Regions from separate parts of the Marinoscillum luteum genome, predicted to be linked through region 1. Evidence: riboswitches for the same ligand, from Rfam matches in the RefSeq annotation. Region 1 holds a riboswitch; the other holds the start of a gene.
What was found. Region 1 has a riboswitch for thiamine pyrophosphate ahead of ACHKAR_RS14140 (class I SAM-dependent methyltransferase). Riboswitches for the same ligand answer to the same signal wherever they lie in the genome.
Positions count from the first base shown of each region.

Region 2: linked by a shared signal. The riboswitch ahead of ACHKAR_RS17020 (TonB-dependent receptor) and the one ahead of ACHKAR_RS14140 (class I SAM-dependent methyltransferase) in region 1 are both predicted to bind thiamine pyrophosphate.

Region 1 covers NZ_JBIPKE010000018.1:96,965-113,095, forward strand. Annotated here, with positions in the region: gene ACHKAR_RS14085 (sigma factor-like helix-turn-helix DNA-binding protein) at 1-6, shown strand, start outside; gene ACHKAR_RS14090 (carboxymuconolactone decarboxylase family protein) at 76-519, shown strand; gene ACHKAR_RS14095 (glycoside hydrolase family 9 protein) at 577-2,571, opposite strand; gene ruvB (Holliday junction branch migration DNA helicase RuvB) at 2,707-3,732, opposite strand; gene ACHKAR_RS14105 (FAD:protein FMN transferase) at 3,817-4,845, shown strand; gene ACHKAR_RS14110 (ZIP family metal transporter) at 4,980-5,693, shown strand; gene ACHKAR_RS14115 (DUF4212 domain-containing protein) at 5,775-6,032, shown strand; gene ACHKAR_RS14120 (sodium:solute symporter family protein) at 6,040-7,725, shown strand; gene ACHKAR_RS14125 (hybrid sensor histidine kinase/response regulator) at 7,732-10,065, opposite strand; gene ACHKAR_RS14130 (hypothetical protein) at 10,065-10,460, opposite strand; gene acs (acetate--CoA ligase) at 10,723-12,672, shown strand; TPP riboswitch at 12,727-12,822, shown strand; gene ACHKAR_RS14140 (class I SAM-dependent methyltransferase) at 12,910-13,617, shown strand; gene ACHKAR_RS14145 (AIR synthase-related protein) at 13,614-14,675, shown strand; gene ACHKAR_RS14150 (thiamine phosphate synthase) at 14,672-15,280, shown strand; gene ACHKAR_RS14155 (Trm112 family protein) at 15,277-15,546, shown strand; gene ACHKAR_RS14160 (aldo/keto reductase) at 15,569-16,131, shown strand, end outside.
Region 2 covers NZ_JBIPKE010000019.1:453,346-469,476, reverse strand. Annotated here, with positions in the region: gene pheS (phenylalanine--tRNA ligase subunit alpha) at 1-160, shown strand, start outside; gene ACHKAR_RS17065 (AAA family ATPase) at 173-1,138, opposite strand; gene ACHKAR_RS17060 (peptidylprolyl isomerase) at 1,154-2,506, opposite strand; gene ACHKAR_RS17055 (peptidyl-prolyl cis-trans isomerase) at 2,460-3,314, opposite strand; gene ACHKAR_RS17050 (ATP-binding protein) at 3,311-3,727, opposite strand; gene ACHKAR_RS17045 (STAS domain-containing protein) at 3,717-4,058, opposite strand; gene ACHKAR_RS17040 (GAF domain-containing SpoIIE family protein phosphatase) at 4,064-6,109, opposite strand; gene guaB (IMP dehydrogenase) at 6,206-7,675, opposite strand; gene pnuC (nicotinamide riboside transporter PnuC) at 7,763-8,362, shown strand; gene ACHKAR_RS17025 (AAA family ATPase) at 8,359-8,877, shown strand; TPP riboswitch at 8,894-9,004, shown strand; gene ACHKAR_RS17020 (TonB-dependent receptor) at 9,053-11,503, shown strand; gene ACHKAR_RS17015 (DUF4136 domain-containing protein) at 11,563-12,132, opposite strand; gene ACHKAR_RS17010 (hypothetical protein) at 12,259-12,894, shown strand; gene ACHKAR_RS17005 (vWA domain-containing protein) at 12,888-14,705, opposite strand; gene ACHKAR_RS17000 (RNA polymerase sigma factor) at 14,820-15,395, shown strand; gene ACHKAR_RS16995 (energy transducer TonB) at 15,382-16,131, shown strand, end outside.

The DNA of each region.
Region 1 (16,131 bases):
CAATAACTCAAAAAAACTGTCACGTATTGGGCTGCTGGCCAGTCATACTACCATAAACCAAATAAATGTATGACAATGGAAAGAATAACAGCAAAAGAACTCCCAAAAGGCTGGTTTGATACCATGCTGAATACTGAGGGCTATTTAAAGAAAGCAGGCATTGATCAAATGATCTACCACCTGGTGAAGTTTCGGGCTTCGGTCATCAATGGGTGTGGCTATTGTATGGACATGCACGCCAAAGAGGCGGCCAAAGATGGTGAGACCGCCCAGCGGCTCTATCTCTCGCAGGTGTGGCGCGAAGCTACCTGCTTTACTCCTGCTGAGGCTGCCGCGCTGCACCTCACAGAGGCATTGACCGCAATAGATCAATCCGATTTGGAAAGTGCATATACCCATGCATCGGAGCATTTTAGCAAAGCGGAGATCGCTAATCTTGTCCTGCTGATTTGCCAGATCAATTCATGGAATCGCATCGCTATTACCTTTGGGTATGAGCCGGGTTCTTACAAGGGCTAAGGGATGATTCTCAAGCTGGCAAATCCATTTGCCAGCTTGATTTTTTCATTCAATGGGTTATCTGATCAGAATTTGACGGCTGATGGTCTGCTGTCGGGTTTTACATCTGACTACATACACTCCCTGTGTCAATGCCGAAACATCAATCCTCGATTGGGTAGTGGAGATGACCTCTTTTCCGTTGATGGAAAAAATGCGAATGTCCATTTCCCCAAAGGTGTGTTCATCGGTTTGTACAATAAGAAAATCATCTGCCGGGTTGGGGTATATTTCAACTTTGAATGACGGGAAAAGTGACAAAGGCTCCTCTACCGGATCGGTATTGGGTGTTTTGAAATCCCGGTCATAGACTGCATGAATGGCTCCTGCGGTGTATACCAGCGGCGCATTCCAATTGATCGTGATTTCATTGGTGGAGTAGCTGCAAAAATCATCTACGTAGCATTGGGCGGCAACGAGGCTGGGGTACTTGCTGGCACCACAGTCGTCATTTACATTCTGTGGGTTTGGGCCACCCGCCAGAAATCCCGGCACCGGTGCGGCCACATTGTCAGCGCCAGACTGCCGGTGGTGAATATCTATTGGTGATACAGTCCCAAAACCTGTCACAAAGCAATATTTGGTGGCATTTCGCCCCAGGAGATAATCCACGGCTCCTATGGCAGCATTCAGGTAGTCCACGTCATTCGTCAGCTCATAGGCATACATCAGCAGCATCCCCTGATTGCCGGGGATACTATTACTTCCCCAGTAGAAGTCATTGTTTGGAATGAGGTAAGGGGAAGTGTTTTTCTGGTAATCCTTGATGTCATCCGTCATATTGATCAGGATGTTTTTAATGGCCGTGGTATCGGCAGCTGCCGTTAGGGATTTTCTATGGGTGATGAGCGACAGGATACCCAGGGTTTGCACATTGGGCCAGCCTGGTATTCCAAAGTATTGAGAAAAGTTGAGGGTGGAAAAGTAGCTGTCATCTTTGGTGCCGATGTAGAGTTCGACGGCAGCCCAGAAAAATTCATCGCTGAAGTTGCCATCTCCGTAACCACCGGTATGAACTGCCGGATAGCCATCTTGTGCTCCAGGGTTGTTATACGATACATTAGGGTTGGTCTTGGCCCAAGTCCAGGCTAATTCAGCCTTGGCCAGACATTCGTCAGCAAAGTCGGGCAGGTAGGGTTTGTAAATTCTGTAAGCCATGGCCATTACAGCGGCAAAGTCGAGTGCAGCTGCTGTGCCCTTGGCCACCACATACCGGGTGGCGGTAGCCTTGTGTGGCATCACCACTCCCTGAAAGTTGGCAGTAGTGGTCTTGTTATACACTCCACCGTCATTTGGGTCTTGCATGGTACTCATCCACTCAATGTTCCAAAGGGCCTCATCGAGGAGGTCGGGCAGTGCATTGCCGCTTTCGGGGATGTTCAGGTCAAGGGTGTCGTAGAATTCAGGATAGTTTTCATAAGCGGCGAGTAGGGTAAAGGTGCTGATGCCTGAGTTTACAATGTATTTGTTGTAGTCACCGGCATCATACCAGCCTTTCGGGGTGGAAATGACGGTGCCTGCGGGACGCTCATCGGAAGCTGCCGAAGGCAGAACTACCACCGCATTGTCCGGGTGGCCCAATGGGCGATTGTAGACACCGGCAAACTCCTCGGTGAGCTCCATGGAAGCGCGGTTGTAGTAATAGGCCTTGATGGTGGCGCTCGTTAAATCCAGGAGTACATCATCGGCTATTTTAAAAGGATGGGAGAGGTCCCCATTTCCAAGTTTCAGTCTATAAGTTCCTCTGGTTTTGAAGTCTGAAAAGTCAGCGATTTTCACATCTTCTTCGGATTTACTCCAATATTTGGATGCGGACAGCGTACCGGAAAAAACCACTGCCGAGTTACTGTTTTTGATGACTTCAAAGGCCGATTGGCTGGAGCCAACAACCACCGCGATTTTCTGAGCTTCTGGCAGGAACCCTACCTGATTGAGGCGTATGTTACCCGGAGCAGTTTGGGCAAGGCTTTCCAGGAAATAAAGTAGTAGGAGTGGGACTAAGATCTTTTTCATTTGCGTTTTGCTATAGTCCTAAAAATAGGATGAAAAGATCACCTCCCGCTATTTTTACCTTTTGATATCCGGGGAAAGAACATTCACAGCACCAATGTGATACATATGATGCCGTGAAGTCGATTTTGGGTCTTCTTAGAAAAGCCTTCCCATCTCTTGCGGAGGGATGTGACCAAGGTGCTGATAGGCGCGTTCTGTGGCTTGTCTACCTCTGGAAGTTCTTTTGATGTAGCCTTCCATGATCAGGAAAGGTTCATAGACTTCTTCTATGGTTTCAGCCTCTTCACCACAAGCTGTGGCAATGGTAGAAAGCCCCACAGGCCCACCTTTGAATTTTTCGATGATCGTAGCCAAAATCCTGTTGTCCATTTCATCAAGTCCATGGTCATCCACATCCAGTGCTTTGAGGGCCATTTTAGCAATGTCCAGTGTGATGGCACCATCTCCCTTGATCTGCGCAAAGTCACGGGTTCGGCGGAGGAGGTTATTGCTGATACGAGGGGTTCCTCTGCTTCTGCGGGCTATTTCGTAGGCGGCTTCCTGATCGATGGGCGTCTCCAGAATATCTGCTGATCGACCCACTATGGAGGTGAGCAATTTGGCATCATAATATTCCAGTCGGGAGTTTATGCCAAAGCGTGCACGCAGTGGCGAAGTGAGCAAGCCCGAACGGGTAGTAGCTCCGATCAGCGTAAATGGCTCCAGGCTGATTTGTACCGATCGGGCATTGGGTCCACTGTCCAGCAGGATATCGATGCGGTAATCCTCCATGGCAGAGTAGAGGTATTCTTCCACTACCGGATTGAGTCTGTGGATTTCATCTATGAATAGTACATCGTGAGCTTCCAGGTTTGTAAGCAAACCAGCCAGCTCGCTGGCCTTGTCCAGTACCGGGCCGGAAGTCACTTTGATGCCAGCGCCCAGTTCATTGGCGATGATGTGCGAGAGGGTAGTCTTCCCCAGTCCGGGAGGGCCATGTAGCAGCACATGGTCGAGCGGCTCAGAGCGGAGCTTTGCAGCCTTCACGAAAATCTTCAGGTTTTCAACCACTTTATCCTGTCCGGCAAAATCATCAAACGAAAGAGGGCGCAGGGCTTTTTCAAACTCTTTTTCTCCAGAATCCATCTGCTCATCATCACCTCTCAGGTAGTCTTCTCTCATGCTTTGTTTTCGATCTTGGACAAAGATAATGTTAATGAAGGTTAGTAATAGTGTATGCCTTAATATTGCGTAAAATATCCAAATATGAGTCGAAAACTAGTGTTTAGGGTCATCCTGGCGGTGGTTGTGGTAGTGGCGATTTATCGGGTTTTTATGGGTCAGCCCAAATTTCAGCTGACACATATTACGGGTCAGACCATGGGCACAATCATCTACAATGTGAAATACCTGGGTGACGATGTACCCGGTTACAAGACCGAAATTGACTCCATTCTTCAGGCTTTCAATCAGTCGCTGTCCACCTACATTCCGGATTCGGAAATATCTCTGCTCAATAGAACGGACAGTATACTTTACCCCACGAAAATGTTTACTGAGGTGCTGGAGTCCAGCCGGCTGGTTTTTGAGCGTACCAATGGGGCGTTTGATCCTACCGTGGGTCCTTTGGTCAATGCCTGGGGTTTCGGTCCGGATAAGTCAGTCACAGTGCCCGATAGCAGTGTGATTGATTCTTTGAGATCTATGGTAGGGTTTGAGCGAATCATCACCCAGGGGAGTCAGGTAAGAATGGATCCTGGCATGTATCTGGACTTTAGTGCCATTGCCAAGGGCTATGCTGTAGACCTGGTGGCAGAGTTTCTGGAGGGAAGGGGATTCGAACATTACATGGTGGAGATAGGTGGGGAGGTGCGCACCAGAGGGCAGAATCAGGATAACGAGACCTGGAAAATTGGGATAGAAGATCCGATGGTAGCCAGGGACCAGCAACGTCTGTTAGCAATAGTGCAGCTAGATGACTTATCCATGGCTACTTCCGGGAATTACCGTAATTATTATCAGGTGGGAGATCGGATCATCGCACATACCATAGATCCCAGAACAGGCTATAACACCAGTCATAATTTACTTAGTGCCTCTGTATTTGCTGAGGACTGTATGACGGCAGATGCCTACGCCACGGCGTTCATGGTGTTGGGTGTAGAGGGAGCAAAAGAGATTTTATCCACCACAGAGTTGGAGGCATTTTTGATTTATCAGGATGATGAGGGTAAATTGAAAAGTTTTGTGTCTTCGGGGCTGCAATCCCGAATAGAACGCAACAACATTCAATGATTGTAATAAAAATTAATAAAAGTTCAGCTCCAGGTGAATTTTCTTGAAAGGAATTGCATTATCCGTTCTATGAAGTTGCAGCGCCCGCGCAGGGAAATGCTTCACCGCTATAATATCGCCGATCGATGGTTTTAATGATTCTTATTTTGTTCTTATCCGCCGTACTGGGGGGTGTTTCTTCTAAATTTTTTGGTCATCACACCCAAAGTATCCGGTACCCGCTCATCTTCGCAGGGTCTTTTCTCTTCTCCGTCACCATTATACACATTCTTCCTGAAGTCTTCTCATTGTCAGAAGACCCACTGGAGGTTGGTTTATACATCCTCTTTGGTTTTTTCTTTCAGCAGCTGCTGGAATATTTTACTTCTGGTATTGAGCACGGACATACGCATGCTCATGATGAGATCACCGGAACGTCCAAGTTTGGTCTGTTGATCGCTTTGGTGATTCACTCCTTTCTGGAGGGAGCACTGCTTACCCACGATTCTCCATTTCATGAGCGGCATGAGTCGTATTCTCTACTCGTGGGAATTGTCCTTCACAAGATGCCAGCGGCATTTGCTCTGGTGACTACTCTTCGGACAAGTAAGGGATTCGATGGGCGACTGTGGGGTATACTCCTCATCTTTAGCATCTCCTCACCGGTTGGATTTCTCATGAGCGACCAGGTGCTCAATCTTTCTCCAGAGGTGCTTCTTCTGCTTTTTGCCTTTGTGTCTGGTAGTTTCCTGCATATTTCCACTACCATTTTTGTGGAAAGCAGCCCCAATCATCACTTTGGGCTCAAAAAGTTTCTGATAAGTCTGTTTGGGGCGTTTACGGCCATTGCGACAGAATATTTTCTATGAAAAAATCATTTTGAGTTAGGATTAATTCTTTTCAGGAAGGTAAAATCATATATCTTTCAAGGTTAAGTAACTAATCCAACCATGAGTGAAAATACAATGAAGCGGTACTGGCGCAGAAACGTCAGGTATTTGCTAATTCTCCTGACTATTTGGTTTGCAGTCTCGTTTGGCGCCGGCATCCTGCTGGTGGACCTACTCAACGAAATTCAGTTTGCAGGCTTCAAGTTGGGCTTTTGGTTTGCCCAGCAAGGATCCATCTATGCGTTTGTGATTCTGATCTTTGTGTATGTCCGCTTGATGAACAAGCTGGACAAGGAATTTGATGTAGACGAAAAGTAGGATCTTCATGGATGTACAAAGCTGGACTTTCCTCATCGTAGGATTCACTTTCGCACTTTATATAGGGATTGCCATATGGGCCCGGGCAGCTTCTACTAATGATTTTTATGTGGCTGGAGGTGGCGTTTCTCCCCTGGCCAATGGTATGGCTACGGCAGCAGACTGGATGTCTGCGGCTTCATTTATCAGCATGGCCGGACTCATTTCTTTTATGGGCTATGATGGCTCGGTATACCTTATGGGCTGGACAGGTGGGTATGTCTTATTGGCGCTGCTTCTGGCTCCGTACCTTAGGAAATTCGGAAAGTTTACAGTACCTGATTTCATAGGAGATCGGTATTATTCTAATGTGGCCCGTACGGTGGCGGTGATTTGCGCCATCATCGTGTCGTTCACCTATGTGGCAGGTCAGATGCGCGGTGTGGGCGTGGTGTTTTCACGCTTTCTGGAGGTGCCGGTGAATGTAGGTGTATATATAGGCATGGGCATTGTCTTCTTTTATGCGGTCCTTGGCGGAATGAAAGGGGTGACTTATACGCAGGTGGCTCAGTTCTGTGTTCTGATTTTTGCGTTTATGGTGCCGGCTATTTTCATCAGTTTTCAGCTCACAGGAAATTATATTCCGCAGTTGGGCTTTGGGAGCCAGGTAGCGGATGGTACTTATCTGCTGGATAAGCTGGACAACCTTCACAAGGAGCTGGGTTTTGCAGAGTACACCGGCGGTACCAAGTCCATGATAGATGTTTTTGCCATCACATTTGCCCTGATGGTAGGTACGGCAGGTCTGCCCCATGTGATCGTCAGGTTCTTTACGGTTCCGAAGGTGAGGGATGCGCGTCTTTCAGCCGGATGGGCGCTGATTTTCATTGCCATTCTATATACCACTGCTCCTGCCATAGCGGCTTTCGCTCGGACCAACCTCATTGAGACGGTTTCCAATCAGGAATATGAGCAGGTACCTCAGTGGTTTTCTAATTGGGAGTCTACTGGTCTTATCGCTTTTGAGGATAAAAATGGAGACGGGAAGATTCAATACGTGGCTGGAGAGAAGAATGAACTTACGATAGATCGTGACATCATGGTGCTGGCCAATCCTGAAATAGCCAATTTGCCCAACTGGGTGATCGCTCTGGTGGCAGCGGGAGGACTGGCCGCAGCTCTGTCTACGGCCGCAGGTTTACTGCTGGTGATTTCAGCCAGTATTTCACATGACCTGATCAAAAAGCAATTAAAACCTAACCTTTCTGATAAGGAGGAATTGATTTGGGCACGGGTAGGGGCACTGGGTGCCGTATTGGTGGCTGGATATTTCGGCATTAACCCGCCCGGGTTTGTAGCGGCGGTGGTGGCACTGGCTTTCGGGCTGGCAGCAGCGTCGTTCTTCCCTGCGATTATTTTGGGCATTTTCGATAAGCGAATGAATAAGGAGGGTGCTATCGCTGGTATGGTAGTCGGCATCTTACTGATGCTGTTTTACATGATCAAGTTCAAATTTGATGGATTTGGAGGAGGCACTCAGGCAGACTGGTGGTTTGGAATCTCTCCGGAAGGTTTTGGCACCATGGCCATGCTGGTCAACTTTGCCGTTTCATTCGGGATTTCCAGGTTTTACCCTGCGCCCCCAGCCGATGTGCAGGAGATGGTGGAGCAAATCAGGTACCCAAGAGGGGCCGGAGGAGCCACTCATCATTAGTATGGGTTATAGGTTCGAGGCGATGGTGAAGTAGAGCTTTTCAGAGTCGAAAGGCTTGGACATAAAGTCATTCATACCCGATTGCAAGGCTTTTTCTTTCACCTCGGGAAATACGTCCGCTGTTAGCGCTATGATGGGGATTCGTTTCATGTGAGAATCCTTGTGGTTTCGGATGGCTCTGGAAGCCTCAAACCCATCCATTTCCGGCATTTGCAAATCCATCAGAATCACATCATATTGGTTAACTGCCAGTAAGTCCAGGGCGATCAATCCATTATCAGCAATGTCTACTTCACAGTTCCACTTCACCAGGAATCTTTTGGCGACGATCTGGTTGATCTGGTTGTCTTCAGCCAGAAGAACCCTGACACCAGAGAGGTCTCTTTTTTGGTCATCCGGTGTGGGATGCTGCGCAATTCTCTGGGTCGATTTGGGAAACGAGAGCTTGAAAAAGAAGCTGGACCCCTTTCCGGGGGAGCTGTCTACTTGAAGGTCACTTCCCTGAAGTTGTAGGAGTTTTTGACAAATGGACAATCCAAGTCCTGTTCCCGTCCGCAGATGAGTCTTTCCATAGTTGTCAATCTGCGTAAAGCGGTGGAAAATGCGTTCCTGATCGGCCTGCGCAATACCTGTTCCCGTGTCAATAACCTTGAACTGCACATTGACTGAGTCATTGGACGTCCCCAGACACTCCACACTTAGTTCTACTGAGCCCTCATCCGTAAATTTAATGGCATTGCTAATGAGGTTATTCAGGATCTGGCCAATGCGCACGGGGTCTCCTATGAGCCCGGGTATGGGTTGATGGAGGTTCAGAGTCAGGTTGATTCCTTTCTCGTCTGCCATTTGCATAAACGTGGAGATGGTTCGGTTGCACAGTTCCTGGATGGAGAAGTCACGCTGATCAAATTCCACATGGCCTTCTTCCAGTTTGGAAAGATCAAGGATGTCATTCAATATCACCAACAAGCCCTTGGCAGAGTGTTTCATCATTTTCAGAGATTCCCGCTGATCTTCCCTTGGATTCTCTGACAGTAAGTACTCAATGGTACCATACAGGCCGTTCATAGGGGTGCGTATCTCATGACTCATGGTTGAGAGGAATTCTGCCTTGGTTTGAGAAGCCTTTTGCGCTTTGTCCCGGGCATCCATGAGTTGCTTTTCGTAGCGCTTTCGGTCTGAGATGTCTCTGATAAAAGACGTGAAAATAACCTCATCACCAATCTGATTGGCACCAATGGATAGCTCCAGGTCAATGAGCTTCCCCTCTTTTGAAAGCCCCACCAACTCAAATCTTCGGTTGATGGTGGGCATTTTTTGTCCTTTAAGAAAGAAATCCAACCCTCTGTCCAGGATCTCTTTTCGGTCTGGCGGTACAATGTGCTCCGAGAATTTCTTGCCAATGATCTCCTCACTTGACCATCCAAAAATGGTCTCAGCCTGATTGTTCCAAAAGGTAATCCTCCCGGAAGCATCCAGCAGAACCACTGCGTCCATGGCATTTTCCACTACAGTGTAGAGCCTTTCAGCACTCTGAGCCAGCTCCCGCTGAATCTTCTCCCGCTCGGCGATTTGTATCTGAAGTTTCTGGTTGGTTTCTTCCAGCTTTTCGGTTTTTTCCAGCAGTACACCGTGAATTTGCTCCCGGCTCAGCTGGCTCAGCTGCTGCTCATTCAGGAGGGGCTCGGGAAGAATGCCAATTAGGAGTGAAAAGCCATCAAGAAACTGATAATTGTCTGCCAATAGCTGATAAGCCTCCTGGAGCCACTCTGATATTTTGGCCTGGCCCATGGAGAGGCAGAGGTACTCATAAAGCCTGGACACTTCGTACTTTACCGTACTCCTGAATTCACTTCTGTTGAGCTGGTTAAATTTCAACTGCTCCGCAGCTTTATCCACCTGATACTTGTAGTTTTTGAGGAGCTCGTTTTTGGAGTTGCCCACCATATCGGTGTATTTGGACCATACCAGATCCACAATCAGATAAGCCAGGTCACGCTCCTGATTATTGACTGAACTAAAGATGATTCTGAAAAACAACGTGTCCACCAAATTGGGAAACCGGCCCCGCATCTCTCTTCTCAGCTGAGTTTGATATTTGGATGGATTTTTTTGTTTGTAAATAAAGGAATGTTCGAAAAGGAGATAGAGTCCTGCGGATCTGTTAAGCTGACTGTCAAAGCTTTCCTTGGCCAGGCTTTTGATCCTATTGTCCAGGTTTTCGTTCCAAATCCCTTGCGCTTCAAAGGATTTAATGTATTCGATAAAACGGTTGTGCTCTTCACGCAAGAGGTTCCCATGGGGTCGGGAACTCAATCTTTTGTAAAGGGACTTAAACATCAGGATTTACTTACCTTCCAAATCTGATAAAACCCCCACCCGGAAAGTCCCCATGTGAGAATAAGTGCAATAAACCAGGCGATAAGACCACCACTTTCACCCAGCAGGGTGTTAAATAAGTTAAACCCAAAGTGATAGTCGATCTGCATGTGAAGGTGACCCACGGCCATCACCAGAAATCCCCAGGCCAGGTAGGTCATTCCTGTCCCAAATTTTCCTCCCTTGAGGTTTTTTGCATTGAGGAAACTAAAAACAACAGCCATGATCAGGAATGGGAGTTCCAGAAGTCCAAGTGTGATATTGAAACTACTAGAGGACATTCCATCCATACTGTAAGCGGGTACATTTACGGCGAATAACGCCAGAGTGGCAATTAGGAGCTTGTTGGTCTTCATGTCTGGATTTGGTCAGTTTCATAAATATAGTCATTGGATGGATAATACGCATGACCATATTGCACGATTGTTTTCGGCCTGTCCTTGATACGACTATGAATGAAGTAACCTCTCACCAAGGATGAATAGCGACGAATGGAATATTCTTTTGGCCGTTAAGTAAATGCCGGTAAAATATTTGGCCTTTGCTTTGGGGTGGACCTGATGGAGCATTGTCAAATTGGGAATTTCACATAGGAATTGTAAGTGATATCCATGATATTTGAAGGCCTATCTAACGTTAAATTATCAAAAACATAAAAATTCAAAACACATGAGTCACAAGATTCAAACCCTGAGCGGTTATATCCATGAATATCAGAAAAGCGTTCTCCAGCCCGAAGAGTTTTGGGGGAGAGTGGCAGAGTCTTTTCATTGGAAGAAGCCATGGTCAAAGGTATTGAAGTGGGATTTTGATGGGCCAGATGTCAACTGGTTTGTAGATGGGAAAATGAACATCACAGAAAATATCCTCGATCGTCATTTGTTCATCATGGGGGATAGGCCGGCCATCATCTGGGAACCCAATGAGCCGGGAGATGAGGTCGTCACCCTTACCTATAGGGAGCTCTATCATCAGGTTTGCCAGTTTGCCAATGCTCTCAAGGCACAGGGAGTGCAAAAGGGTGATCGGGTGATTATCTATATGCCCATGGTGCCTGAGGCTGCTGTGGCTATGCTCGCGTGTGCCCGGATCGGGGCGGTACACTCAGTAGTGTTTGCCGGATTTTCCTCCACAGCTGTAGCAGATCGAATCAACGACTGTGAGGCTAAAATGGTGCTGACCTCAGATGGAAACTACAGAGGAGCCAAGAGCATAGGAGTAAAAAGTGTGGTGGATGAGGCCCTGGAAAAGTCTACCTCAGTGGAGAAAGTGATTGTATTCAAAAGAACAGGTACCGAGGTGACCATGAAGGAGGGACGGGATATTTGGTGGGATGATGCCATCAAGGGCCAGCCCCTGGATTGCCCGGCAGAGGAAATGGACGCAGAGGATATGCTCTTTATCCTTTATACCTCCGGATCCACAGGTAAGCCCAAAGGGGTGGTGCACACCTGTGGTGGCTACATGGTCTATACCTATTACTCTTTTGTGAATGTGTTTCAGTATAATGTGGGTGATGTATACTGGTGTACAGCAGATGTCGGGTGGATCACCGGGCATTCTTACATCGTATATGGCCCGTTGTTGGCTGGTGCTACCACACTCATGTTCGAAGGAGTACCTACCTATCCGCATGTTGGTCGTTTTTGGGAGGTCATCGATAAGCACAAGGTCAACCAGTTTTATACAGCGCCTACGGCCATTCGTGCGCTGCAGGCCTACGGGTTGGAGCCGCTGGAGCCGTACAAGATGGACACTCTGAAGGTGATAGGATCCGTAGGGGAGCCTATCAATGAGGAGGCCTGGCACTGGTACCACGATCATGTGGGTAAAGGAAACTGCCCCTTGGTAGACACCTGGTGGCAAACGGAAACCGGAGGTATCATGATAGCGCCCATCGCTGGTGTGACCCCCAACAAACCCGCGCATGCCTCATTGCCACTGCCTGGGGTGCAGCCAATCATTGTTGATACCGAGGGAAAGGAGCTTCATGGAAACAATGTGGAGGGAAACCTATGTATCAAGTTTCCATGGCCCGGTATGATCAGAACAACCTATGGGGATCATGATCGATGCAAACAGACCTATTTTTCCACTTACAAGGGACTTTACTTTACAGGAGATGGAGCCAAGAGGGACCATGATGGCTATTTGAGAATCCTGGGTCGTGTGGATGATGTGATCAATGTGTCCGGTCACAGAATGGGTACTGCCGAAGTAGAAAATGCCATCAATGAGCATCCTAAGGTGATCGAGTCCGCTGTGGTGGGCTACCCTCATGATGTGAAAGGTCAGGGGATTTATGCCTACGTGATCTGTGACATGGAAGGCCGCTCAGAAGAGAGTTTGAAAAATGAAATCAGGGAAACCGTGAGCAAGATTATCGGGCCAATTGCCAAGCCTGATAAGGTGCAGATAGTTCCCGGACTGCCTAAAACCCGCTCTGGTAAAATCATGCGCAGGATTCTCAGAAAGGTAGCTTCAGGAGAAGCAGATCAGTTAGGTGACACTTCCACCCTGCTCAATCCTGAGGTGGTAGAGGCCATTGTCAAAGGAGCAAGTAAATAAATTGATGGAAAGGAGCCGGATTCCTTTTTGGTTCTGGTTTTAGCATATAGATTTGAAGTAACCACGGGGTGCCGTTATTCGGCTGAGATGATACCCGTTGAACCTGATCTGGGTAATGCCAGCGTAGGAATATCGGTTGACTCGTAGTAAGATTATAAAGTCATTAGTATAAACCGTATTGTCCACGCATGCCTGGACGGTACGGTTTTTTTTATTCCATTTTTTAAAAATGATGAGATGGCTTTTGATGAGTTAGTAAAACAGAACCTGACCAATTGGCAGGGCAGAAAAGAGTGGTTTTTCAACCGCGAACACACCGATACCTATGAGCTCTGGTACGAGGGGCGGTATAAGCGTGCTGAGATTTTTCAGAAAAAAATTATTGCGGATCGGCTTCAAAAGGACCCCAGGGTGAAGACACTTCTCGAGTTTGGATGTGGGACCACACGATTCACCAGGTGGTGGCACGAGATTGGGATAGAGGCTACCGGTGGTGATTTGAGTCCCTTCATGCTGGCTCAGGGCAGACAGCTCTTCGGAGGTGACCTGGTGCTGGCAGACTCTCATCACATGCCCTTTCGTGACAACACCTTCGATGCGGTGGCCTTCATTACCACTTTTGAATACTATAAAGACCCGGTGAAGGTGATTAGGGAGGCAGCACGTGTAGGCAAGCACGGGATAGTATTCGGGATGATGAACCGAAATACGCCCAAATATGTGCGCCGCAGGATGCAGCAGATGGTTGGTAAGAATCCTTTTTATGTAACAGCCAATTTTTACACTCCAAAATCATTGCTCAAAGTGATTGATATAGCACTCCAAGGGGAAGATTATACGGTAGAATGGCAGTGTACAGGATTGCCCAAGTGGTTTCCCGTACAGGAATGGCATGTGCCAGTAGGTGATTTTTTTGGTGTTTATGTCAAAAGGAATCAACCATGATTTCAGGATTTCCGGATACGGGCAAAATCCAGGAGGATTTTCTCAAAAGTCACGTTTTCCCATCCACCGGGGCTGTGAGACAGGAGGTGGTAAGCGGCCCTCAATATGGTGTGGATGTAAGTGTCATAGCGCTTCATGGGGGGCAGTCACTCGTCACGGCTACTGACCCTGCCACTTTAATTCCAACGCTCGGGTTGCAGGAATCGGCATGGTTGACGGTTCATTTGGTGGCATCAGATCTGGCCACAGCAGGGTGTTTGCCTCAGTACGCTCAGTTTTGTCTCAACTTACCGGAAACCCTCACAGCGGCTGAGTTTCACTCCTATTGGAACCACATCAGTACTTATTGTGATCAGCTGGGAGTGGCCATTACTGGAGGGCATACGGGAAGGATCACTGGACAAAATATCACCATTTCAGGAGGAGTGACCATGATGAGTACTATGCCCTCGGAAGAGGTTTTGTTGAGTCGGATGGCTCGTCCTGGCGATAGCCTCATTCTGGTGAAAGAGCCAGCCATTATCAGTACCGCCATCCTGGCCCTTAGCTTTCCCGAAACAGTACTGAATAAATGTGGCAAGGAGGTATTAGAGGCTGGTCAGGCACTCTTCTATGCATCATCAGCGGTAGATGCCGCCATGTCAGCTATCTCTGTCGGGATTCACTCGGAGGGTGTGCGGGCGATTCATGACATCACAGAAGGAGGTGTGATGGGAGCCATATGGGAAATGATGACGGCTGCAGGGTGTGGAGTGCAGGTGGATGTAGCAGCCATTCCCCGGGGGTACGCTCAGGACAGTATTTGTGGGGCCTTTGGTATTGATCCCCTTTGTAGTGTAGGTGCAGGTGCGTTGCTTCTGGCGGTAGCTCCGGGGCGGGTGTCCGGGATTATTAATCAGTTGCATCAGGACGGCCACCAGGCGGTTAAAATTGGGGTAGTTACGGAGGAAAAGGCCGGCAGATGGCTGGCTGGAGAAGTACTCAGTCCATTGACTCCCCCGGGTGTTGATCCTTATTGGGCGGCTTTTTTAGACGCTCTAAATCGCGGATGGAAATGAAGCCGAAGCTAAAGGGAGTTTATTTAGTGCTGGATCCTGCTGAGGGGTTTGACGCCCTGGAAAACAGATTACTCCATATTCTGAGTGGAGGCATAGGTGCCATCCAGGTGTGGGATCACTGGCATCCGGATCAGGATCGTCACGAGTTTCTATACAGGTTGCAAGCGGTGTGTGGTCAGGTACCTATTCTGATCAATAACAATCTGGAGCTGGCCTCCCTACCGGGCATTCAGGGTGTCCATTTCGACAGGGAGGAGGATTTACCGAGCCCGGAATGCACTTTCAAAAAGATAATTGGTCTTACAGTGGGTGCACATGCCGACTGGGTGACCCTCAGAAAAAAAGGGGTAGACTATATCAGTTTTTGTGCGATGTATCCCTCCTCATCGGTGGATACCTGTGCGCTGGTATCCCCAGATGTCGTGCGGGAGGCCTGTCAGCATTTTGATGGTTCGGTATTCGCATCCGGAGGGATCAACCTTGAAAACGCCGGAGAAATAGCATCGATTGGAGTGTCAGGAGTTGCCCTGATATCCGCATTGTGGAAAGCAGAAAATCCGCTTGACACGACCTTAAAGTTTAATCAAATCATATCAAAACCATGAAGAAAGCATTTTTCAAGAAATTGTGTTGCCCTTTTGATAAGAGCGATCTGGAAATAAAAGTCATCAAGGAAGGCAGTCAGGAGATACTCGAAGGGCTCATGACCTGCACCTCCTGTGGCAGGTATTATCCCATTGTACATGGTATCCCGATCATGTCGCCTGATGAATACCGTGAGCCGGCCCTGGAAACTCCGATACTGGAGAGATGGGGACTGGAAAAGGGAGAAGTCACCAATTTCCGGCTCACCGAGAAGGTAGAATCGTAGTGTTTTTTTTAGCTTCGAACATATGGAGTACAGAATGTTCGGAGAATCAGGGTGCAGTGTATCATGTACAGGGCTAGGCCTCGCGGCGCTGGGCAGGCCCGGCTATATCAACCTGGGTCACCATGAAGACCTTGGAAATGAGTATGATCCATCTAAAATGGAAGCTCAAACACATGCGATGCTTTCCCTGGCCAGAGCCCAGGGGATTAATTATTTTGATGCTGCTCAATCTTATGGAAAGGCGGAAACTTTCCTGAGCACATGGCTTATGGCCCACCCTCGGGAAGAGGTGGTGGTCGGTTCAAAATGGGGATACTACTACACCGCGGACTGGTCTGTGCAGGCAGATAAGCATGAAGTGAAGGAGCATACACTGGAGCGTTTGAATCTGCAATGGCCGGAGAGCGAGCAGCGTTTGGGCACCGCGCTGAAAATTTATCAGATTCACTCAGCCACCCTGGAGAGTGGTGTGTTGGAGAAAAGGGCGGTACTGCAGCGCCTGGAGGAAATTCGTGAGATGGGTTATTTGATCGGACTTTCTCTGAGCGGCGTTCAGCAAAGTGTGGTGTTGGAGAAAGCCCTTGC
Region 2 (16,131 bases), on a different contig from region 1:
GGTAGATCCCAATGTACTGGAAAGCTGTGGTATAGATCCGAAGGAGTATAGCGGATTTGCTTTCGGTATGGGTATTGAGCGAATCACCATGCTGAAGTATCAGATTGATGATATCAGACTCTTTTCAGAAAATGACCTTAGGTTTTTGAAGCAGTTTTAGGGAATTACTTGCTTATAACAGCTGATCAATAATGGTTTCCTCGGTTTTGCCTTCAGCTTCGGCTTTGAAGTTTTTTACGATTCTGTGAACGAGGACTGGCTTAGCGACTTCCCGCACGTCTTCGATATCTGGTGAGTATTTTCCTTTGAGGAGCGCATTGCATTTGGCTGCCAGGATTAAAAACTGACTGGCCCGAGGCCCTGCTCCCCATTCCAGGTACTCATTGCTAATTGGGTCTGCATTTTCAGTAAATGGCCTGGTCTTATGGACCAGATTGACCACATATTCAAAGACATTATCAGCTACAGGTACTTTTCTCACAAGTTTCTGAAACTTAATAATTTGCTCCTTAGTGAGAATTTCACCTGCAGCATAGTCGTCACCCGAAGTAGTTTGCTTGATAATACTCAACTCCTCCTGAAGTGATGGGTAATTGAGCTTGATCATAAACATGAAGCGGTCCAGCTGGGCTTCAGGGAGCGGGTAAGTACCTTCCTGCTCAATGGGGTTTTGCGTGGCCAGCACGAAAAACGGCTTGTCAAGTATGTAGTTATTACCTCCGGTAGTTACCGCGCCTTCCTGCATGGCTTCCAGTAGTGCAGACTGGGTCTTAGGAGGTGTTCTGTTAATCTCATCTGCCAGGATGACATTGGAGAAAATAGGTCCCTTGATGAAGCGGAAATTACGCTCCTGATCTAAAGTTTCGGCGCCTAGTACATCAGAGGGCATAAGGTCAGGAGTAAATTGAATCCTGCTGAAATTAAGCCCAAGAGACTGAGCCATGGTATGAACCAGGAGGGTTTTCGCCAGGCCGGGAACACCCACCAGCAGTGCATGTCCGCCACAGAAAATGGAAGTGATGAGCAATCTGACCACTTCTTTTTGACCGATTACTACTTTACCGATTTCTTGTTCCAGTTTCTGATAAGCGGCATGTAACTCATTCGCCACTTCTACTTCATTCTCCATTTCAGACATATTCAGACTTTTCGGTTATTGTTCCAGTAGGTTACAGTGATCAAATTCTGGATCGATATCAATGTAAACTTCATCCCTGGCATCATCAAACCATTCGGATAAAATTTTATTTCTTTTATTATTGAGGGTAGCTGCTGCTATTTTTTGATAGTCATCTTTCAGGTTGGCCTGATGAGGGGCCAATCTATTCTTATAATAAAGAATCCTGAACGCGGTGGAGCCATCTGGTTGCTGAAATTCCAGTGGTTTGGTGATGCTCCCGATCTTCATGGTATCCAATGTGAAAAATATGGTAGGGTCCAATTGCTCTACTGAGACCCTGTTGGACTCATTATCATCCAGAAGAAAGCCACCATTGGATGAGGTGAGCTGATCATCAGAGTATTCCTTAGCTGCCGCCTGAAATGTAATGCTGTCATTCACAATGGCGGTTCTGAGACTGTCCAGATAAGTCCGGGCCTTGATCACATCCTCAGACGAAGGTTTGGGAGAGATGAGTATGTGCCGTGTTTTGAACGTATTACCACGTTTTTGCTGGAGTTCTATCAGGTGATAACCAAACTGAGTTTCTATGGGCATAGAAAGCTCGCCTTCCTTCAAAGTCATGGCTGTAGCCTCAAACTCGGGAGCCAAATCTCCCCGCTTGTAAAAGGGGAGCTCCCCACCTCTGGCTGCTGAGCCCGGATCTTCAGAATATTGCCTCGCCAAAGCAGCAAAAGACTCTCCCTGGAGAACCCTTCCCCGGATTTCATACATGAGCTTCTTTACATCTTCCTTCTGCTTGGTACCAGCTTTGGGTTGCTTTACGATCTGCCCTACTGTCACCTCGGTGGAGAAGAATGGAAGGCTATCCTGAGGGATTTTGCCAAAGAATCGCTTCACCTCTGCCGGCGACACCTTCAGATCAGCAGTAATCTCTTGCTGCATCCGCTGGATGACCATTTGTTCCTTGATGTCGTCAAAAAGATCCGCTTCTATCTGATCCATTGACTTCTTATAGTAGGCCTCTATTTCCTCCCGGGAGCCTATCTGAGAGATCATGTACTCCATTCTCCTGCCGAGGTTGCTTCGTACCTCTTCATCGGCTACCTCCACAGAGTCTATTTCGGCTTTGGCTACCAGCATTTTGTTCACCACCAGCTGTTCCAGTATGTTGCATTTGGCAGTGCTTCCTCTGAACTCTCCACGAGACAAGTAATCCAAATAAGCCTTTTCCAGGTCAGATTTGAGGATGATGTAATTGTCCACTTTAGCAATAATCTTATCTACCACCACGCCCTCTGTTTGGGCATTGGTAATAAGAGGTAAGATGAGAGCGATGCTAATCGCGATATATTTCAAACAGATGTTGTTCCTTTGATTCATCATAAATTTTTTCTTCTAGCTCCTTCTTCAGCGCAATTTTCCTCTTATTGATGATTATGTTTTTAATGTCTTCTCTGATAAACTCTAACGGTGAAATCTCATCTGAAATTTTAAAATCGAAGATATTTAGAAAATAGATGTATTCCTCATTTGTCGTTTCGGAGTACTTGTTTTTCGAAAGAAACTGGTTTTTGTTTTCCAGCGTTTCCAGCGGAGTTCCCAGGATGAGTTCATCGAAAATAATCCAGGTAGTATCCTCCAGGTATGATTTAGTGGCAAATTGAGAAACGTATGATTTCAGGTCTTCCAGATTTCCTTCGGGATGTGCCCGGAAGTTACGCCGAAACTGTGCAAGGTTGGGTGCGTTTTTGGGAACTTGCGCAAAGATGCATTTCACGATGTTTTGCTTGAGTAAAAAATTATCGGCTTTGCCGTTGTAGTAGTTGGTGACCTGCTCGGTGCTTACCTCCCGGTCCAGGTTTTGTGTGATGTATTTTTTCTCGAAAGAATGAACCATGAGGGCATAGCGATAATCCAACACTTTACGCTCGATTTCTGCCTCGTTGAAATCTACCGCTTGGGAAGATCGTGAAATCATCAGCTGCTTCTTGATCCAGTCTTCTATGTATTTCTCCGCCAGCTTGGTGCTGTCATCAGAGGAAATATTGGCGGGAAAAAGTCCATCCAGATCGGAAGGGTAGAGGTAGCTCTCCATGCTCCTGGCAATGGGCGCTTCGGTGGCTGTTTCTTTCGGTTTGAAAAACTCGCATCCGTAGGAAAATGCCAAAATTATGATCCAGCCATATTTCATTCACTCAGCTTTTTAGTCAGCTTGCAAATATTGTAATTCTTCTCGGTAGAGAACTCTATTTTGTCCATTATTCTCTTGACCAGCATCAGCCCTACGCCACCTTTCCTTCTGGAAGAGACGATCTCATCCAGCGAGGGTTCGGCATAAGTGCTCAGATTGAAGCTGATCCCCTGGTCTCTGATGACAAAAGTGACTTGCTCTGCTGGCTGAAAATCAACGTAGACTTCAATGGTTTGTGTAGGATTACAATGATTGGAGTGAATGATCAGGTTGGCACAGATTTCATCCACAGCAAGTACGAGCTTGTGTGCTTCCACTTCTTTGATGGCCTGACGATGTAGGATGTCAGCAACAAACTGTCTGATCTTGGCAAGATTCTGCTTGCTACACGATATGGTCAGCTTATTTTCCATTCAAAAGCGCCTGGGCTTCTTCCTTGTTATTGGTAATATTCATCAAATGCTGTAGCCCCAGAATGTCAAAAACCTCTCTGACTTTTTCCTGAAGACCGAAAATAACCAATTTGATGTCATTGGTCTTGAGCTCCTCCAGATAGGAAATAAACACCCCCAACCCGGCGGAAGAGATGTACTCTAGCTTGCTGAGGTTGATCAGTATTTTAGTATAGTTTTCAGCTGCCGATTTCAAGGCATTGTCCAGTTCTATCGATGAGCTGGCATCCACTTCTCCCCTGACCTCTATGAGTTGGTAATCCGACTCAGCCTGTATGTTTATTTCTACCATAGTTATTATTTAAACCTGACGATGGTCAGTGTATAATCATCGTCCAATTTGTTTCCATTCAAAAATTTCAGCAGATCGTTAATGAGCATATCTTTCAGTTTACTCAAAGGCGCATTAATGTGGTTTTGCAGTGAGGATTTCAGGCCATCCGCGCCATATTGCTTCTTGTATTCATTTTTAGCTTCTGAAATACCATCTGTATACAGGAGCAATAAGTCACCTGGCTGGTAGTTTATGGTTTCTTCTTGAACGTATTCGTTGTACTGCGAGTTTCTCAGGATACCCAGTCCCAGTCCTTCTTTCTCTAAAAGGGTGATATTTCCGGTTGAAGCTGAATAATACATGGCCGGGCAGTGCCCCGCTCTTGCATAGCAGAATTTTTTTTCCCGGGTGTTGATCACGAAGTAAATGGCGGTAATGAAGGAGTTTTTCTCCAGGCAACGGCCTATGGCGGAGTTGGCTTTGGTGATAAATTCCTTTGGGGTACTTACATCCTGGGCCAGGCTGTGAAAAATACCCCTCATCTGAGCCATATTGAACGCAGCGGACGTGCCTTTGCCAGACACATCACCGATGATCAGGTTAAAGATGTCCTTAGAAGGCTCAATAATATCATAATAGTCTCCCCCCACTTCATCGGCAGCCATGCTATAGGCTTCTATTTCAAAACAGTCGTTGCGTTCGAGTACCGAAGGCAACAGGCTCTTTTGCACACTTTTAGCAATCTTCAATTGCTCCTTGTAACGCTCATTGTCAAGTGCCTCCCTGATGAGGTGGAAGTTTTCAATAGAAATGCTGGCCTGATTTACAAACGTGGTGATGATGTCCACCATCTCCCGGTTGAAGGCGTCACCTACCTCCTGCAGTAAAGCCAGAGAACCTATTTGTTCGTTTTGTACCATGACCGGCACGGCGATGATGGATTTGAAGTCAGGATGATTGAGGGTGCCAATGACCTTGCTGGGGGCAAATTCATTGGAGACCTGCTGACTCAGTATTTTTTTGATAAAGTCCTGTCGCACACTCTGCTTAATATCTTTCACAGTGAGGGTAGTGACGCCACGGGTGAGCAGGATGGGCTCTTCTCCACTGATCTCCAGCCAGGCCGCATCCGCAAATACGGCACTCATAGAGCTCTCCAACAGGATGTCGTAGGTCTGCTCGGCACTTTGCCCTGCCGGTATGGATTGGCTCAGCTTTTGAAAGTCAATAGCCTCCTGGAGCTTCCGCTCAAAAACAGAAGAAGTGGGTAGGTTGAAGAGGGTAACCAGGATGGAAATGCCCGCATACAAAATGATGAAGATAAACAGCGAAACGAAGTAGGCCCGATCCAGCAGATCCAGATTGAGGGCGCCGGTCTCCGAAAAATTCATCAGGTTCAGCAGGAAATGGTACAGATAGATGCCTGAGAGAATAATGAAAAGAATGCTTTTCCACTTCTGTTTGAAATTGAGGTAGGCAATCCACTTGAGGTTAAAAGCAAGGATAATGCCCAGGCCACCTAAAAAGATCAGTGCCGTATTGAAGTTGACGCTGAGAAATTTGTTGCCAAAGAGATCAAAGATCAGGCTTCCCAGCAAGGCATACTCGAAGAATCCCCAGAGCTGAATGAGGTTTTTGGATTTTTGGTAAAGAATTAGTCGTTTCCAAACCACAAATGTGGACACCAGATAGACGACCACTAACCCGACCAGGATGTTGTAGAGGAAATTTACCGTGAATGGATTTTCACTGATGGTGCTGTTACCGAAAATATAGAAAAACAGCCGGATGAAAAGCGAGCCGATGGTGGTGACCAGGCCAGTAATGAACACCCGCCACAACAGATCGATGAAGTTGATGCTATCGGCTTTGGTGATGGTGTACCGATAGTAAGACAGGGTGGAAAGCACCAGGGTCGTCAGGAAAATCTGCGGCAAAATGGCCGACAAGTCTACATTCAGCTGGTACTGGTCTACAAAAAGGAGGTAGAGATCAAAAAATGTAAACAGTAGCCATGACAGGATGCCTGCTAAAAAGCTAAGTCGTATTTTGAGTTTTTCGGAGAGCATCGGCGTGCCGCAAAAATACGGGGGTGACCCTTAATAAAAAAGCCATCCATATAATGTATGGACGGCTTTCACTTTTTTTAACGAATTCTCGAAGCTCTATCTCCTGCTATAGTTAGGAGCTTCTCTGGTAATGGTGATGTCATGCGGGTGGCTTTCTGCCACTCCGGCTGCAGAGATCTTCACAAACTTAGCATTGTGTAACTGCTCAATAGTCCCGGCCCCACAGTAGCCCATACCTGCTTTCAGGCCTCCGGTAAGCTGATAGAGCACTTCGGAGACCATACCTTTGTAAGGCACCCGGCCTACTATGCCTTCTGGTACCAGTTTTTTGATGTCGTCCTCCGCATCCTGAAAATATCGGTCTTTCGAGCCGTCCTCCATGGCTTCCACTGAGCCCATTCCACGGTAAGTTTTGAATTTTCGTCCCTCGTAGATGATCATCTCCCCTGGAGCTTCTTCGGTTCCTGCTAAAAGAGAGCCAATCATCACACTGCTGGCTCCGCCAGCAAGGGCCTTCACCAGGTCGCCGGAGAAACGTATACCTCCATCGGCTATGATGGGCAGGTCTTTTCCTTTCAGGGCTTTGGCAGCCTCATACACAGCTGATAACTGTGGTACGCCTACGCCCGCTACCACACGGGTGGTACAGATACTTCCAGGACCTACACCTACCTTCACTGCATCAGCTCCGGCAGCGGCCAGCGCCTCTGCGGCTTCATAAGTCGCGATGTTGCCCACGATGAGTTCCAGATCCGGAAAAGCTTTCTTGACGTTTTTAGCTGCGTCAATTACGCCTTTGGAGTGACCGTGAGCAGTGTCTATGCTCACCACGTCCACACCCGCATTCACCAGTGCTTTGATCCGATCTACCATGTCTGGAGTCACACCCACAGCTGCGCCTACTCTCAGTCGGCCGTATTCGTCCTTGCAGGCATTAGGGCGGTCTTTGTTTTTCAGGATATCCTTGTAGGTGATAAGCCCTGTGAGTTTGCCGTCTTTATCGATGATCGGCAACTTTTCTATCTTATATTCTTGCAGAATCTGCTCGGCCTCCTTCAGACCCACTTCCACTTCTGCTGTGACGAGATTTTCGGTGGTCATGATCTCCCGGATCGGGCGCTTCATGTTTTTCTGAAACCTCAAATCACGGTTGGTAATGATCCCGATCAATTTCTTATTTTGGTCGATGACAGGTATTCCTCCAATTTTATTTTCGCGCATGATCTTTTCTGCATCTCCGGCCACACTATCGTGAGAGAGGGTGATGGGATCGAGAATCATTCCACTTTGAGACCGCTTCACTTTGCGCACCTGCGCGGCTTGCTGGTCGGCAGGCATGTTCTTATGAATAAAACCCAGACCGCCTTCCAGCGCCATAGCAATAGCCAGCTCAGCTTCGGTCACTGTATCCATAGCAGCGGACACAAGTGGGATATTCAGCCTAATATTGCGGGTAATTCTGGTGGAAGTGTCGGTATCTCTGGGGAGGATTTCAGAGTAACCTGGAAGGAGAAGCACATCATCATAGGTTAGTGCTTCAAAGAGGAATTTATCGTCGAGATTCATGCAAACAATATTTGTTATTATTTGCCGGGCAAAATTAACTGGTCTTATAGAGATTGCGAAACTTAATGTGATTTATAATTTACAGGCATGAATGAATTCTTCTCGCAGCTACTGGAACAGATGTATCAGACTACATGGCTGGAAGCTGTAGCGGTGTTTTTTGGGTTGTTGAGTGTGTGGTATTCCAAGCAGGAAAATATTTTGGTGTACCCCACCGGTATCGTGTCCGTGCTGATTTATATCTACCTCACACTTGAATATAAGCTCTATGCCGATATGGGTATTAATGGATATTATTTTGTGATGAGTGTGTATGGCTGGTATCATTGGACCGATAGCGAGAATAAGCCGCAGATTCCTATTACAAGTAATAACAAAAAGCAAAATGTGATCAGTATTTTGTTCTTCATTGTGTCTTTCATTGTGATCAGGACCGTTTTGGTTTACTTCACCGATAGCGATGTGCCCAACTGGGATTCCATTACCTCATCATTTGCCCTGGTAGGTATGTGGCTGATGGCCGAAAAGAAAATTGAGAACTGGATTGCCTGGATCATTGCAGATATTATTTCGGTGCCGCTTTACTTGTATAAAGGATTGCCATTTACAGCTTTTCAGTTTTTTGTGTTTACAGTACTGGCCACCTGGGGGTATTTTTCATGGAGAAAAACGTTGCTTAAGTCATGATCAGAAAGATAGCGATAATTGGTCCCGAGTCTACCGGGAAAAGTGAGTTGTGCCAGCATCTGGCACGGATTTACGATACCGAATGGGTGCCAGAGTACGCTCGTTTTTATCTGGACAGACTAGAGGGAGAATACCAAAAAGAGGATCTTCTGCATATAGCGCAGGGCCAGATGGCCTGGGAAGATGATAAGGCCGAGCAGGCCAGTGGGTATCTTTTTTGTGATACCAACCTCATTGTGATGAAGGTCTGGAGTGAGCACAAGTATGGTGAAGCCGACCCCTGGATACTGGAGGAGTTGGAGAGGCGCCAGTACGATTTTTACCTGCTGGGTAATATAGACTTGATTTGGCGGCCTGATCCGCAGCGTGAGCACCCCAAGCTGAGAAAGCACTTTTTTGATGTATACGAAACCTACCTGAAGGAGCATGACCTGCCGTATGCCATTGTATCAGGGATCGAAGACATCAGGGTCAAATGTGCTCAGGATTTAATCGAGGATTTCTTCAACAAATAGTTTTGGCCTAAGTTTGCGGCTACAAAAGGGGTGCCTTACGGATTCTAAAAGAGTCTATCGGGCTGAGATCATACCCAAATAACCTGATCCGGATAATGCCGGCGTAGGGAAGTATGATAAACCAGTAGGGAAGTTCCCCGCTTTCCGTATGGTTAAATGTTAACAACAATTTAAAATGAAAGTTTTTTGGATGTCAATGCTGGCAATGACCGCTGTATTCAGTGCGTTTGGTCAGTTCACTGTGGATGGCAAGGTGGTCACCGAAGCGGGTGAATCTTTGCCCGGAGCCAACGTATGGCTGAACCAGTCTAAGTATGCCACCTCTACAGATTGGGATGGTTTTTTTATGTTGAGCAAGGTGCCAGCGGGTACTTTTGAGTTGAGTGTTTCTTTTGTGGGCTACGAAACCTACACGAAAGTATTGGAGGTGAATCAAAACGTTTCTCTGGAGATTTCGCTGAATGAGAATGTGATTAAAGGCGAGGAGGTTTTTGTTTACGCAACCCGGGCCAATGAGAAAACACCCACCACTTTTTCAAACATTTCTAACAAGGAGATAGAGGGACGAAACATGGGCCAGGACCTGCCTTTTATCCTACAACATACGCCCTCTATGGTGGTGACCTCCGATGCAGGAAATGGTGTAGGCTATACAGGGATCAGGATCCGGGGGAGCGACCCCACACGAATCAACGTGACCGTAAATGGTGTGCCGATCAATGATTCGGAATCGCATGGTACGTTTTGGGTAAACATGCCGGACATGGCCTCTTCTGTCAACAACATTCAGATTCAGCGTGGGGTGGGTACGTCCACCAATGGTGCGGCAGCCTTCGGTGCTTCCGTAAACCTGCAAACGGACATGCCTTCTCAGGAGGCTTACGCCAAAGTGGACAATAGTTTTGGGTCATTCAATACCTGGAAACACACGGTAGAAATGAATACCGGTCTGATTAACAAAAAATGGGCTTTTCAGGGGCGATTGTCACAGATATCCTCTGACGGATACCTGGATCGTGCATCGGCCGATCTGAAGTCTTACTACCTGTCTGGCGGGTACTATGGAGATAAGACTACCGTGAAAGCTGTGGTTTTTGCAGGCAAGGAAGTGACTTATCAGGCCTGGTGGGGTACTCCTGAGGCCCGGCTGAACAATGACGTGGACGGGATGATGGAGGTCATTGCCAACAATGGACTCTCCGACGAACAGGCGGATAATCTGCTCAACTCAGGACGCACCTACAACTACTATCAGTATGACAATGAAGTGGACAACTATCAGCAAGACCACTATCAGCTCCATTTAAGTCATGTTTTCAATCCTAATTTCAATGTGAACGGAGCCCTGCACTATACCTACGGACGTGGGTACTATGAGCAGTACAGAGCGGATGATGACCTGGCGGACTACGCGTTGCCGGAGGTAGTGATTGGCGACAGCACCATCACATCCACAGACCTGATTCGTCGCAGATGGCTGGACAACGACTTTTATGGATTCACCTTTTCAGCTAACTACACTAAGGAGAAATGGGATTTGTCTTTTGGAGGTGCCTGGAACAAATATGATGGGGATCATTTTGGTGAAATCATCTGGGCACAATATGCCAGTACCAGTGCCATTCGGGATCGTTATTATGACAATTTCGGAATGAAGACCGATTTCAATGTTTACCTGAAAGGAAACTATCAGGTAGCTCCAAAAGTGAACCTCTTTGCAGATGCACAGGTCAGAATGCTGGATTATCACACCAAAGGGGTGGACAGCGACCTCAGGAATATAGATACAGGAGATACTTACGCCTTTTTCAATCCAAAGGTGGGCATGACCTATTTGGTGAAGCGGGGCGAAAGTTTTTATGCCTCTTACGCAGTGGGCAACCGGGAGCCGGTACGAGGTGATTTTGTAGATGCTGCCGAGGGTCAGATTCCAAAGGCAGAGACCATGCGCAACCTGGAGGTTGGGTATCGTAAGGCTGCAGGGAATTATAGCTATTCAGCCAACTACTACCTCATGGATTATGAAAACCAGCTGGTGCTCACCGGTGCGGTGAATGATGTGGGTTCATCCATACGGGTCAATGTGCCTGATAGCTACCGGATGGGTGTGGAGCTTGTGGGAGCGGTGAAGGTGATGGACGCCCTGACCCTGTCTGGAAATCTGACCCTCAGTAAAAACAAGATTGCCAACTTTACAGAGGTGATTTACGACTATGGTCCGGCCTTTGACGAGTACAACGAAATCCAAAATGAATACACCGATACTGACATCTCATTCTCTCCCAATGTGATTGGTGGCACGCAGATTGGTTACAAGCCACTGAGCTTCCTGGAGATTTCTTTGTTGAGCAAGTATGTGAGTAAGCAGTATCTGGACAATACGTCTAATGATGATCGCAGCATTGATGCCTACTTTGTGAATGACCTGAAAATGGATCTCACGTTTGCCAGCAAGCAGGTGAAGCAAATTGGCATCTCCCTTTTGGTGAATAACATTTTCGATGTGCAATATGTGAGCAATGGCTACACCTTTGGCTATGCCGGAGGAGACTATGTGGTGCGTGAAAATTACTATTACCCTCAGGCGGGGACTAATTTCATGCTGGCCTTATCACTGAAGTTTTAAGGATAAAAAGCCTTCGGAAGCATATTCCGAAGGCTTTTTTATAGGAATCGTTATTATTTCTATTGGTAGCTGGCCGCTAGTAGTCGGTATTGATTCAAAATACTGCGTACCGAATACCGCACGTCTTTAGAGAAATAAGTTCTGTCATCGAATAGCCCACTGGCGTAGCCCTGCCAGATGACACCATTGGACTTGCGGTCTACAAAGTCAATCAGTAAGGTGCCTTTCTTAAGTTCGTAGGCTTTATTGGTATACTTCGCTTCACGGATGTACTCCAGGTTGCTTTCGTTCTCAGCGCGCTCTGCGTACAGGGCATCCCAGCTCTCCAGCTCCAGCTGCTCGTAGCCTTTGAAGGACATGTCGTTGGAGAATACTTTGTAAGCAATGTAAATTGAGGGCTTATCGGATTTTTTGTAGCCTTGAGAAATCATCCTACGCTCAATCTCTCTTTTGATCATGCTGTCACTAAGGCCATTGTAGTTTACGGTGTCTCCCAGGTTTAGAAAATTGAAGGTATCGTAGCGCTTAAATTTCCCGCGATAACTGTAATCATACTCTACGATAAATTCCCGCTCTGCCATGCATCCGGAGAGCAGGATAAACGAGGTAATTATGAGCAAATTTTTCATTTTTGTAGAAATTTGGCGGGGTTTGGTGAAACGTTCTTATCTATTAAATTCTTTACAAACTGTTTTTGTTTTGGATTTCTGTTATTTAAACACTTATAATTTAGCACCGAATTTTAATATTTCCGAATGTCATCACACCACATTGTCAGAGATCAGCAGGAACCTGCCTTAATTTTGCACCGCCTGGACTCCTTTCCGGTCTCACATTTGCATGCACTCCTGGAGTGGTCACCGACGGTGATCTGTTGTGAACCGGGTATTGATAAATACACCAGTCTGGGCCATAAGCTGGATTTTGCAATGGTGAGTTTAAACCGCTTTGAAAGCTGGAAAGGCCGCCTGGATAATCAACAGCCCGTTAAAATCATCGCCATTGACGATTCCCACTTTTTAATGACCGGGCTGACAGTACTCCAAAAGGAAGGTCATCGTGCGGTGAATATCATCACAGATGAAGCGTCGGTCTTTGATGTGATCCAATTGCTTACCCAGTGGCTCAACCAGTTGGATCTGGTGGTATTTACAGAAAAACAAAAGTTCCTTTTTGTCAAGAATGAGACATTCAAAAAATGGCTGCCTGCCGGTACGCGGCTCACGTTGATGGCCCTGAGTGAGGATTCTAGATGGGATGTCGTGGGATTTCAGGAAGATGTGAAAGCCTCACATGATCAGGAGTTGGAGGTGGTCAAGGCAAAAGAAGGGGAGGCTGAGATCCACTGCAGCCATCCCCCTTACTTGGTGGTTGAGGATTTAGATTACTGAATCCTGTTAGCAATGTTTACCAGTTTGATAAACTCTGCTCTATAGCCGAATTCGTCCACCCCGGCAGACTGGTGGGCCATGGTGAGTATTTTGCTGAATGTGAGATTTCCCTTAAATTCTGAATCTCTCAACACCATCCCGAAGCTGGCTACCGTGGCCGCCCAGTTGAGGTTTTCGTCTTCATCAAATAAGCTGTCATTGGCCAAAGGCTGTTCTATGAGTTGACTGGTATTTTCATCTGGTTCCTTGTATCTGAATTTTACGGTAAGTAACTCATCTGTATCTCCCGTGATGGTCTGCGACTGGTACTTCAGGTCATCTACCTCTTTGGTGAAATTGCTTTTGACTCCTACCGGAATGATTTCGTAAAGAGCGGTCACCGTGTGCCCACTCCCCAGCTCGCCCGCATCTTTTTTGTCATCGTTGAAGTCCTCATCATTGAGCTTTCTGTTTTCATAGCCTATCAGGCGATAGGCCTGCACCACATTGGGGTTAAACTCCACCTGAATTTTCACGTCTTTGGCGATCGTGAAAAGAGTACCACCAAACTCCGTTACCAATACTTTTTTGGCTTCCAGGATGTTATCGATGTAGGCATAGTTGCCGTTACCTTTGTCAGCCAGGGTTTCCATTTTAGAATCTTTGTAATTGCCCATACCAAAGCCCAGTACGGTTAGGAATACGCCTTCCTCCCGTTTTTCTTCGATGAGGCGCTGCATCTCTCCATTGCTGGAGGCCCCAATATTGAAGTCTCCATCGGTGGCCAATATCACCCGGTTGTTGCCACCCTCCACAAAATGCTCCTTCGCAACTTTGTACGCCAGTTTGATGCCGGCACCACCAGCGGTGGAGCCCCCTGCTTCCAGATTTTCCAGTGCTTCGATGATTGCAGACTTATTCGCTCCGTCTGTGGGGGGCAGCACCAGCCCCGCAGCACCTGCGTAGACCACTATGGCCACCTGATCCTGTGGACGGAGTTCATTGGTCAGCATTTTCAGACTGGAGATGAGGAGTGGTAGTTTGTTGGGAGCGTTCATGGAGCCGGAGACATCCAGCAGGAAAACGATGTTGGATGGTGGAAGCTGCTCCATGGCCAGTTTTTTCCCCTGAATGCCAATTTTCACCAACAGGTGATCCTCATTCCAGGGAGCTTTGGTTTTGGCAGTGTGTATGGCAAAGGGCTTGTCGTCTTTAGGCCCATCATAGTCGTAATGAAAGTAGTTGATCATCTCTTCTATGCGTACGGCATCTTTGGGCGGTAGCTGACCCATGTGGAGAAAGCGGCGCATGTTACTGTAGGAAGCGGCGTCCACATCTATTGAAAAAGTGGAAAGTGGCTTGTCGGCACTTTTGTGGAAGATGTTTTCCTCGATGGCGTCATAGGACTCGGTGTTGTGAAATGGGTTGGACTCACCTACCATGTAGGAGGGGCCAGCGGCCCTTGATACTGCCCCTGTGGCATTCAATCGCTTGCGTAAGGAAGATGATGAAGCATCCTGAAGTACTACTTCTTGTAACTGTTGCACATCGGCGTAAAGGATTACGTTGATTTGTTGTTTCTTCCCGACTCGGATTTCTTCAGTTTGAAAGCCCACGAATGAAAAGACCAGGGTGCTGTTGGTATCATTTACCTGAATGGAGTACTTTCCAGACTTGTCCGTTTGTGCGCCGTTCGTTGTTCCCTTTTCTACTATAGTTACCCCAGGAAGCGGGTTGCCGGTTTCGTCATAAACCGAACCGGTTATTGGGAGGGTCATGGCATTCAGACTGAAAACCATCACCATGCTGAGAAGTAATAAGAGCTTTTTCATATCGGTATCATATTTGATTTGTATTCTTGAGATGTGATACCGACCTTAATTCCATAAGTGGAGTGAAATTATTTTCCCACTTAATTTTTAACTGACTGTAAAACAACAGGTTATTTGAAATTTATTTCTTCAAATAAGGACGAACAACCGGATGAAGCACTGCTCATCCGCTACCAACAGACTGGCGATAAGGCTTTGATTGGAGCACTTTTCAGCAGGTATGTGCATCTGGTGTATGGACTTTGCCTGAAGTATTTAAAAGATCGGGATGCCGCACAGGATGCGGTGATGACCATTTTTGAATCTCTTTTTAAAAAGCTTCTGGACCATGACGTAAAGTATTTCAAGAGCTGGCTCTATATGGTGGCTAAAAATCACTGTCTCATGGAGCTTCGCAAAGCCGGAACAAGCAAAGATTTGAATGGATCAATTATGGAAAATGAGGTGTTTTTGCATCCAATAGAAGAAATGCCTACCGATGTGACCGATGACCTTGATGCCCTGGAGAAATGCCTGGAACAGCTGCGGGAGGATCAACAAAAATGCTTGCGGATGTTTTATTTGCAAGAGCTGAGTTATGAAGAGGTGAGTACGAAAACCACTTTTGGGCTGAAAAAGGTGAAGAGCTATATCCAAAATGGAAAGAGAAATTTGAAAATCTGTATAGAAAAACAACATGCCGACAGGTAGAAAACATAGCACATTAACCAGGGAGCAGATCCGGAACTATCTGGAGGGAAAACTGACGGGCAAAAATGCCCATGCCGTGGAGCGTCAGTTGCTCAATGATCCTTTTGACGAGGAGGCTATGAAAGGATATGCACTGTTTGATCCAGAACTTACCGAAACGGATCTGGATGGGCTGATGAAAAGAGTGACAGCAAGGGCCAAAAAGCGCCAGAGTTATGCGTGGCGTTGGGCAGCTACCTTCGCACTCCTTGCGGTGGCTGCTGTGGTTGTTTGGTTGGTGGTACCGTCCTTAGACTCTGCCAGTGACCAGCTATCCCTGAAAGAAGAAGACCAACAGGAAGAAGGTGCGGCTGTTAAGGGAGATTCCAAAATTGTGCAAGAACAGGTTGTCATCCCGGAGCCACCTTTTATCAAAGAAGAAAGCGTCCCGGTTGCTGAAGCAACCCGACCAAAGCCCGAAGAAAATATACTGACGGATGAAAATGAGGAAGGTCCTTCTCAGGAAGATGTTGCGATCACTACCAAGCGTCCGGAACCTTCCGCAGATGAATTGATGGAGGAGGATCAGGTCATTGAGCTGGCAGATGAGACACTGGCTGAGGTGGTGATAGAAGAGGTGATTCCGGAAGAGAGCTCCGCACTGAAGAAGGAAGCGGTAGCTATGAGCAGATCCACAGGAGCAGGGACCCGATCAGCTCTGGGGGCAGATAATGTGGTGACGGGCACGGTCACTGAT